4 regions of the Bradyrhizobium sp. JR4.1 genome follow, and region 3 is predicted to be linked to each of the others. Evidence: predicted binding sites of a transcription regulator. Region 3 holds the regulator's gene; each other region holds the start of a gene.
What was found. Region 3 encodes LexA, which represses DNA repair genes until DNA is damaged. Its sites were predicted from a motif close to TGTTCNNNNTGTGTTCNG; they were not measured.

Region 1 (2,189 bases), 110 kb from region 3:
CTCGATCTCGGGGATGGTGAAGCCGGAGACAGGGCAGGCGAACTTTTCCGAGAACAGCATGCGCTCGGGTCCGCTCTTGTCGTGGATCTTGGCCGTCTTCTTTTTCTCTTCCGCGGGGGCTGCTGCAGCCGGCGCGTCCGCGAATTCGATCACGGCAAGACCCTCGGCGAGCTTCAGCGCGGTCTCGAAGCTTTCGGCGAGGCGCTGGCCGATGTCGGGGCGCACCACGATGCGGTCGACGACGACGTCGATGTCGTGCGGGAATTTCTTGTCGAGAACAGGCGCTTCCGCGAGCTCATGGAAGGCGCCGTCGATCTTGACGCGCTGAAAGCCCTTCTTGAGCCATTCGGCGAGCTCTTTGCGGTACTCGCCCTTGCGGCCGCGCACGACCGGCGCGAGCAGATAGAGCCGGGAGCCCTCCGGCAGCGCCAGCACGCGGTCGACCATCTGCGAGACGGTCTGGCTCTCGATCGGCAGGCCGGTGGCGGGCGAATAGGGCACGCCGACGCGCGCCCACAGCAGGCGCATGTAGTCGTAGATTTCGGTCACCGTGCCGACGGTGGAGCGCGGGTTTTTCGATGTCGTCTTCTGCTCGATCGAGATCGCCGGCGACAGGCCGTCGATCTGGTCGACGTCGGGCTTCTGCATCATCTCCAGGAACTGGCGGGCATAGGCCGATAGCGATTCGACGTAGCGGCGCTGGCCCTCGGCATAGATGGTGTCGAACGCGAGGGAGGATTTGCCGGAGCCTGACAGCCCCGTGAACACGACGAGCTTGTCGCGCGGAATTTCGACGTCGACGTTCTTGAGGTTGTGCTCGCGCGCGCCACGGATCGTAATCGCGCGCAGGTGTGCTCCCGCGTTCTGTTGTTGGCGCTTCGCCTTGATCACTTCATCCATCCTGGTGGTCCTCAGGGAATCCAAAAGCGCGCGATCGCGCCAACTTGACAGGCGCGCATCGCCCGGAACCGGGATCGGCGCCGATGGGTAAGTAAGCGAACGTAGGAAGAACAGGGACGGATTTCCAGTGGCGTTTGCGAATCGTCAACGGATTGTTGGCGCGCTGGCGGCATCTGGCAGGAGCACGGCTTGCGGAACTGCGCGTGACCGGTCCCGTTCAAACAAAAAGGCCGGCGCGAGGCCGGCCTTTCGTAACACGATGGCGTCGATAGCGAAGATCAGTACTTCGCGACGATCGGGCCCCCGAAGTGATAGTTCACGCCGACCTGCACGGTGTGAAACTCGAGCGTGCCGGTGGGCAGGGCGCCCGAGAAGTAGGTCTCGCCGCCGAGGCTGCGAAAGAGGTACTCGCCCTTGACCGACCACTGCGGAGCGAAGAACGCTTCGACGCCCGCACCGACGGTCCAGCCGGAGTGCCACTTGCTGTCGGAAGCGGTCACGCCGAGCGCGCTGATGCTGAGCTTGTTGTCGATCCAGGCGTAACCACCGGTGCCGTAGAACAGGACGTTGTTGACGGCGTAGCCGATGCGGCCGCGCACGGTGCCCATCGCATCGGTCTTCGAGCTGAGGGTGGTGCTGACGAGGCCGAAGCCGGGGACGGCAACGGGGCCGGTGACCGACGCGCTGACGTCAGCCCAGGAACCATCGGCCTCGATGCCGAACACGACATTGCCGGTCTGCCAGTTGTAGCCGGCAGTACCGCCGACGAAGCCGCCCTTCATCTTCGGGTCGGTCGAGGAATTTTCCCAGGCGCCGCCACCGACGATACCGAGGTAGAAGCCGGTCCAGTTGTAGACCGAAGCCATGGCCACCGGAGCCTTGGTGTAGGGGCGCGCCGCCAGATCAGCGGCCGAAGCCGGGGCAGCGAGTGCGAACAAACAGGCCGAAGCCAACCAAATCTTTTTCATCTTCAGTAATCCCAGTCCCAGTTTCTGTTGTCCCTCCCTGTTCCGGAAGAGCATCGGACGCCGTGGTCCAACTGATATCGTCCATACACCGGTGAAGCCGCAAGTTGTGTCACTGAAAAGCAACAGCGATCGGAAAACGGAACGGCTATTGACCTATTGATATCGCAGAACCGCACAGCAAAAGGCCGGCACGAGGCCGGCCTTCGAAGTGCTCTATTCCAGCGCGATCAGTACTTTGCGATGACCGGACCGCCCCAGCGATAGTTCAAGCGGACGAGGCCCATATCGACGTCCTGGCGAATCCGGTCGCTGCCGAAAACC
Region 2 (2,189 bases), on a different contig from region 3:
GCCCGGGCATTGGCCAGCGGCTGGCCGATATGCAGACCGAGGCGCTCGGCCGCCTCGTCCAGCGCATGGATCACCAGCGCGTTGCTGTCCTTGATGACGACAATGCTCGGATCATTGGTTCTACCCAGCCCGACGCCGTCGAAGAACCGCTGGATCCGGTCGATGGGCAGGCGCGGCAGCCACAGGCTGAGGATACGCCGACGATTCAGAGAACTGGCACTCATCACATTTCCATTCCATGATCCACCGGCCACACGGGCCATGACGATTGCGCAGGAGCTCGGCATCGAAGCGCGGCGCGCCCCAGGCACTCCACATCGCGCCCGGCGGCGAATGCGCCGCGCGAAGCATCCATCTGGTCTCCGCGGTCGAGGGCAAAGGTTGCGCGGCCATCCTCAGCAACAGGCCGGTGACACCGGAAGATTGCGCAGCCAGCGTCAGCTTGCGGCTCGCCACGAGATCGAACTGCCTGGTCTCACCCCAGAGCTCGAGCACGACGGCACCCAGCGCGTCGCAGGCGAGCGCATCGGCCGAAGTCCTTAGCGCACTCTCCACGTCGGCGGCGCGCACCATCACCATGCGGCGCGGATCGAGACCGAGTTCGGCGAACCCGCTCATCGACAGCGCGCCGGTTTCAATTTCCGAAAAATCCTGCCGCACCCACAGCAGCGGTTTGCGTGCTGTCATGCGCCCCGCAAGTCCCGTGACGAAGCCGGTCGCGGCCGCCCCCTGACGTCCTTCGCAAAACACCTCGTGGATTGCCGCGCGCGCGAGCCCACCTTTCAGCGCGCTGTCGGCCTCGCTATGGCCGAGCGCGACACGGTCGCGATGATGCACGACCTCCGCCGTCTCGATGCGCTCGATCTGGCCGCGCAAGGCTGCAAGCGCGCTTGTTCGTGCGCCGCTCATATACGCCGCTCCTCAAGGGTGATTGCCGGTGGCTTTCAAAAAGAGAACCAGCAGCTAGCTCATTTGTTCATGATATGTTCTAATATAAAGCTAACGACGCCCCGGGAGTCAATCGAATTGGCGGGCCTTGGGATTCATGAGCGGAATCAAAGGGATTCAATATGGACGTGCAACGCAAGCTGGAGATCCTGGCGGACGCCGCCAAGTATGACGCGTCCTGCGCCTCCAGCGGCACCGAGAGGCGGGATTCCAGCGATGGCAAGGGCATGGGCTCGACCGCGCCCGGCATGGGCATTTGCCACTCCTACGCGCCGGACGGCCGCTGCATCTCGCTGCTCAAGGTGCTGCTGACCAACGCTTGCAATTACGACTGCCTCTATTGCGTCAACCGCGCCTCCTCCAACGTGCCGCGCGCCCGCTTCACTGTCGACGAAGTGGTCAAGCTGACGCTCGACTTCTACCGGCGCAATTACATCGAAGGGCTGTTTCTCTCCTCCGGCATCATCCGCAACCCCGACTACACCATGGAGCAGGTGGTGAGCGTCGCGCGCAAACTGCGCGAGGAGCATCACTTCCGCGGCTACATCCATCTCAAGACTATCCCTGAGGCCGACGATGCATTGATCTCCGAGGCCGGCAAATATGCCGACCGTCTCTCCATCAACATCGAGATGCCGCAGGAGACGAGCCTGCAGCAATTCGCGCCCGAGAAAGACGTGCGCGCGATCCGCCGCACCATGGGCCGGCTGCGGCTGAAGCTGGACGAGGCCGAGGAAAGCCGCAGCGCGAAGACGAAAGCCAAGCCGCAGCGCTTTGCGCCGGCCGGCCAGAGCACGCAGATGATCGTCGGCGCCGACGCAGCCTCCGACCACACCATCCTCCACACCAGCGCCAATCTCTACGGTTCATACCGGCTGAGGCGCGTCTATTATTCCGCATTCAGCCCGATCCCCGATGCCAGCCGCGCGCTACCTCTGCGCGCGCCGCCCTTGCTGCGCGAGCACCGTCTCTACCAGGCCGACTGGCTGATGCGGTTCTACGGCTTCGACGTCGGCGAGATCGTCGACGACAGTGCGATGCTGCCGCTCGACATCGATCCAAAACTCGCCTGGGCATTACGCCACCGCGACCGTTTCCCGCTCGACGTCAACCGCGCCAGCCGCGAGGAATTGTTGCGCGTGCCAGGCTTCGGCACCAAGGCGGTCGAGCGCATCATCGCGGCGCGCCGCACGACCACCATCCGCGTCGCCGATCTCGCGCGGCTGCATGTGCCCCGCAAC
Region 3 (2,189 bases):
GATCCAGCGATTGTCGTAGCGGACGTCGTCTGCGAAGGCGAGCTCCGTTCCCGGCAGCAGGCAGACGGCAACAGACGGATCGGCTGCGGAGGCGAAGCCGCGCGTCGAGGTGCCGCGGAAATTTGTCGAGACGATCGTCTCGCCGACTTCGGCGGGGCGCGACGCGACGGCATGCAGGCTGTAGTCACACATCGGGTGCTCCTCATGCTGGGATAGCAACCCGCGTCTCTTATCGAGGCGCAGGCCTCTATCAGAGTTGAAGCACGAAAGCTCTGCTCGGTTGTGGGCAAATCTGCGGCTGGTTTCCGCAAGCCGCGATCACATTATCTTTCCCGAATTCAATAGGAACAAAGCGAGTTGCGATGCATTCGGGAGGCGCATGCGCGAATCTTGCCGGCTGGTGCAACGACCTCGATCGCTGGTCGCTGTTTCCTCGCACACCCGAGCCGCGAAGCGGTGCTGTTTCGGTGCTGCTTCGTGGGCGTCGCGAGGAGCCAGCGCCGGAGGAGGGGCCGGATAGTCTGTGCAGAACCAGAAAGACTATCCAGCCGGAGCGGACGATGATCCGCTCCAATCTCTGACCGGCGATGCCGATCGGAAGCGCGCGAGGCGCCAACTTCTCCAGGTATCAAGTACGTCCGGTATCAGTACTTCCGGTAAAGCCCGATCAGCTTGCCCTGAATCTTCACCCGATTGGGCGGCAGGATGCGGACCTCATATGCAGCGTTGGCGGGCTCGAGCGCGATCGAGGCGCCGCGACGGCGGAAGCGCTTCAGCGTCGCTTCCTCGTCGTCGATCAGCGCCACCACGATGTCGCCGGTATCGGCGCTCTCGTTGCGCTGAATCAGCGCCATGTCGCCGTCAAGGATGCCGGCATCAACCATGGAATCACCGCGCACTTCCAGCGCGTAATGTTCGCCCGAGCCGAGCATGTCGGGCGGTACGCTGATGGTGTGGCTGCGTGTCTGCAACGCCTCGATCGGCGTGCCGGCCGCGATGCGGCCCATCACCGGTACCGCCACGGGGCGTTCGCCCTCGTCCGCGGGCAGGCTGGAGCCCGCACGCACCTTGCCGAGATTGCCCTCGATGACGCTCGGGGTGAAGCCGCGGCGGCTGCCGGCGGCTGCCTGGAGCTCCGGCAGCTTGATGACTTCAATCGCACGGGCGCGGTTGGGCAGGCGTCGGATGAAGCCACGCTCCTCGAGCGCCGTGATCAGGCGATGGATGCCCGACTTCGAGCGCAGATCGAGCGCATCCTTCATCTCGTCGAAGGAGGGCGGCACGCCGCTTTCCTTCAGACGTTCACTGATGAACCGCAGAAGCTCGTATTGTTTGCGCGTTAACATCTCGACCAAAGTCCCCCGGTTGATGTCGTCCGATTCCGAGACGCAGAATTCGGCAATAAGCCGCTACATGCTCGAAACAAATCATGAACGGACACTATATGTTCGATACATGTTCCGCAACTGCTTAATTTACCGTGAACAGAGCAAACTCCGCGGAACGCGCGTTGCGGGGGTGCTCAGACGGGGAGCCGCAACACTTCGCAAGCTGTGCCGGCTTCGGCCTTCGGCGCGAATGGTGCGCGCACGAGAAGTACCTGTGCTGCAGCGAGATTCGCAAGCAGCGAAGAGTCCTGATGGTTGACGGGAAGAACGACGCGTGTGCCATCGTCACGCTCCTCCAGATGCGCGCGCAGATAGTCCTCGCGCTGGTCGTTGGCGCCGACGCCGCGGCCGAGCACGGCGCGTTCGCGGCGATGGTGAATCACTGAACGGCCCGACAGGGCGCGAATCAGCGGCACCATGAACAGGAAAGCGCACACGTAGGACGATACGGGATTGCCCGGCAGGCCGATCACACCCATTGCGCCGAGGCGCCCATGCATCATCGGCTTGCCTGGCCGCATCGCGATCTTCCAGAACGCCATCGCGATGCCTTCGTCCCTCAGTGCCTGCTGGACCAGATCGTGGTCGCCGACTGATGCGCCGCCGGTCGTGATCAGGATGTCGGCGCCGCTCTCACGGGCGCGGCGGATGCCCGCGGTGGTCGCCTCCAGCGTGTCGGCGGCAATACCGAGGTCGATGGTCTCGGCGCCCTCGCTGCGGGCGAGCGCGTGCAGGGCGTAACCGTTGGAATAGACGATCTGGCCGTGGCCGGGCGTGGTGCCCGGCATCACCAGCTCGTCG
Region 4 (2,189 bases), 110 kb from region 3:
ACCAGGGCGGTGCCGGGGAAAAGTGTGCTCACGTTGTCGCCCCGGAAGTCGGCCCAGTTGCCTTGGCCTTCGAGGCCGAACACCCAATTGGTGGACTGCCAGCGATAGCCGATCTGGCCACCGACCGTGCCGCCGACCGCGTTATGGCAGCCTTCCCCGACCAAAACGCCGGTCGCGGGCGTGACGAAGTCCCAGCACGTGTGGCTCGAGCCACCGCCGCCGTTGATGCCGATGTAGAAGCCGCTCCAATCGTAGATGGTGGCAATCGCCGGCGCCGGAGCCTTGGTGTAGGGACGCGCGGCAAGATCCGCCGCGCTCGCGGGAGCCGACAGGCCCATCGCCACTGCACTGATTGCACCAATAAGAAGCTTATTCATTGCCAGTCTCCCCAGGTTCGTCCGCTTCTTTCTTCCCCGAAGCGGTTGATCAGGCACGAGGGCCCATATGATTTAAGTCCGAGGAAACCGTAGCTCTACGGAGCGGCAAAGTCCGTCTCCGAAATGCAACAAGAACGGGGCCGTGCGAGGACCCATAACTTGCTGAATGTTAAGCTCTTTCCTTCGCTTTTGGGAACCTACAAAGGTTCCAATCGACGCGTGCCTTCCCGCAGTACATTGGCCGATCGACGCCACATATTCGATGCTGAAGTTCGCCAAGAACAAATCTGGAACAAGCCGGAGGTCGATGCTATATGTGGGGATAACCGGAGGGGCGACGGACTGATCGTCGTCCGCAAGCGTTCGGCGAGCGTATAGGGTCGCCTCAACAGGCACGGTGGAGCGCGGGGAGCGGACCGGCCTTCTTGAATTCAGTGGCATTCGGAGCGGAGAGCGGAGATGGCGGGAAGCGTCAACAAGGTCATTCTGGTTGGAAATCTCGGCAAGGATCCTGAAATCCGCCGCACCCAGGACGGGCGGCCGATCGCCAATCTGAGCGTCGCCACCTCGGAGACCTGGCGCGACAAGGCGACCGGCGAGCGCAAGGAAAAGACCGAGTGGCACCGCGTCGTGATCTTCAATGAAGGGCTCTGCAAGGTCGCCGAACAGTATCTGAAGAAGGGCGCCAAGATTTACGTCGAGGGTGCGCTCCAGACCCGCAAATGGACCGACCAGAGCGGCGTCGAAAAGTACTCGACCGAAGTCGTGCTGCAGGGCTTCAACTCCACCCTGACGATGCTGGACGGTCGTAGCGGCGGCGGGGGAGGCGGCAGCTTCGGCGACGAGCCGGGCGGCGATTTCGGCTCCTCCGGTCCCGTCAGCAACGCGCCGCGGCGACCCGTTGCCGCCGGCGGCGGTGGCCGCAACAGCGACATGGACGACGACATCCCGTTCTGAGCGATTCCGTTCTGAGAACGAGGCATATCGATGCGGAGGCGCCGGCCGCGTGGGCGGCGCTTCTCATCTCGTGTCAAAAAATCCCACTAATCGGCAGGACGGGCTCGGGATTTCCGGGCCCGCTTCATGTTTGGGGTGAGCTCGGATTGCGGCTTGGCAAACGCGCTGACGGGGCAAGCTCGCCGCGCGGTTTTCCACGGGCGAGCGGCGATTTTGCGAGGTCGGTGCGGGGGCTGTCCGAGACAGCGCTCGCAAGGGCTTAAGTTGTTGGAAAAATAGGTAGAAAAAGCGCTTCCCAGATCGCCGCGAGGGTGGTTATCAGAGGCTGGATGCGCTATATGATTCCCAGATAAAACCTCATCGGATTTCCCCTTGGCTGACGACGACGACAAGCCCGGCGACCAGCCGGCGCAACCCTCGGATATTCGCCCCGTCTCCATCTTTGAGGAGATGAAGAAGTCCTATCTCGACTACGCCATGAGCGTGATCGTGGCGCGGGCACTGCCTGACGCCCGCGACGGTCTGAAGCCGGTGCATCGCCGCATCCTGTACTCGATGAACGAGCAGGGGCACACGCCGGACAAGAAGTACGTCAAGTCCGCCCGCGTGGTCGGTGACGTCATCGGTAAATATCATCCGCATGGCGACCAGTCGATCTACGACGCCATGGTCCGGATGGCGCAGGACTTCTCCATGCGCGTGCCGCTGATCGACGGCCAGGGCAATTTCGGCTCGGTCGACGGCGATCCTCCGGCTGCCTATCGTTATACCGAAGCCCGATTGACGAAGGTGGCGCTGGCTCTGCTGGCCGACATCGACAAGGACACGGTCGACTTCCAGCCGAACTACGACAAC

Region 1: the regulator LexA is predicted to act here: its motif matches at 996-1,013, upstream of uvrA (excinuclease ABC subunit UvrA).
Region 2: the regulator LexA is predicted to act here: its motif matches at 974-991, upstream of ABIB90_RS33145 (ImuA family protein).
Region 4: the regulator LexA is predicted to act here: its motif matches at 655-672, upstream of ABIB90_RS09045 (single-stranded DNA-binding protein).

What each region holds. Positions count from the first base shown of each region.
Region 1 is NZ_JBEPRY010000003.1:118,890-121,078, forward strand. It holds gene uvrA (excinuclease ABC subunit UvrA) at 1-900, opposite strand, end outside; gene ABIB90_RS09035 (outer membrane protein) at 1,179-1,868, opposite strand; gene ABIB90_RS09040 (outer membrane protein) at 2,096-2,189, opposite strand, start outside.
Region 2 is NZ_JBEPRY010000024.1:78,957-81,145, forward strand. It holds gene ABIB90_RS33140 (Y-family DNA polymerase) at 1-224, opposite strand, end outside; gene ABIB90_RS33145 (ImuA family protein) at 121-909, opposite strand; gene ABIB90_RS33150 (putative DNA modification/repair radical SAM protein) at 1,071-2,189, shown strand, end outside.
Region 3 is NZ_JBEPRY010000003.1:10,490-12,678, forward strand. It holds gene ABIB90_RS08510 (hypothetical protein) at 1-192, opposite strand, end outside; gene lexA (transcriptional repressor LexA) at 645-1,346, opposite strand; gene ABIB90_RS08520 (molybdopterin molybdotransferase MoeA) at 1,523-2,189, opposite strand, start outside.
Region 4 is NZ_JBEPRY010000003.1:121,391-123,579, forward strand. It holds gene ABIB90_RS09040 (outer membrane protein) at 1-377, opposite strand, end outside; gene ABIB90_RS09045 (single-stranded DNA-binding protein) at 837-1,334, shown strand; gene gyrA (DNA gyrase subunit A) at 1,707-2,189, shown strand, end outside.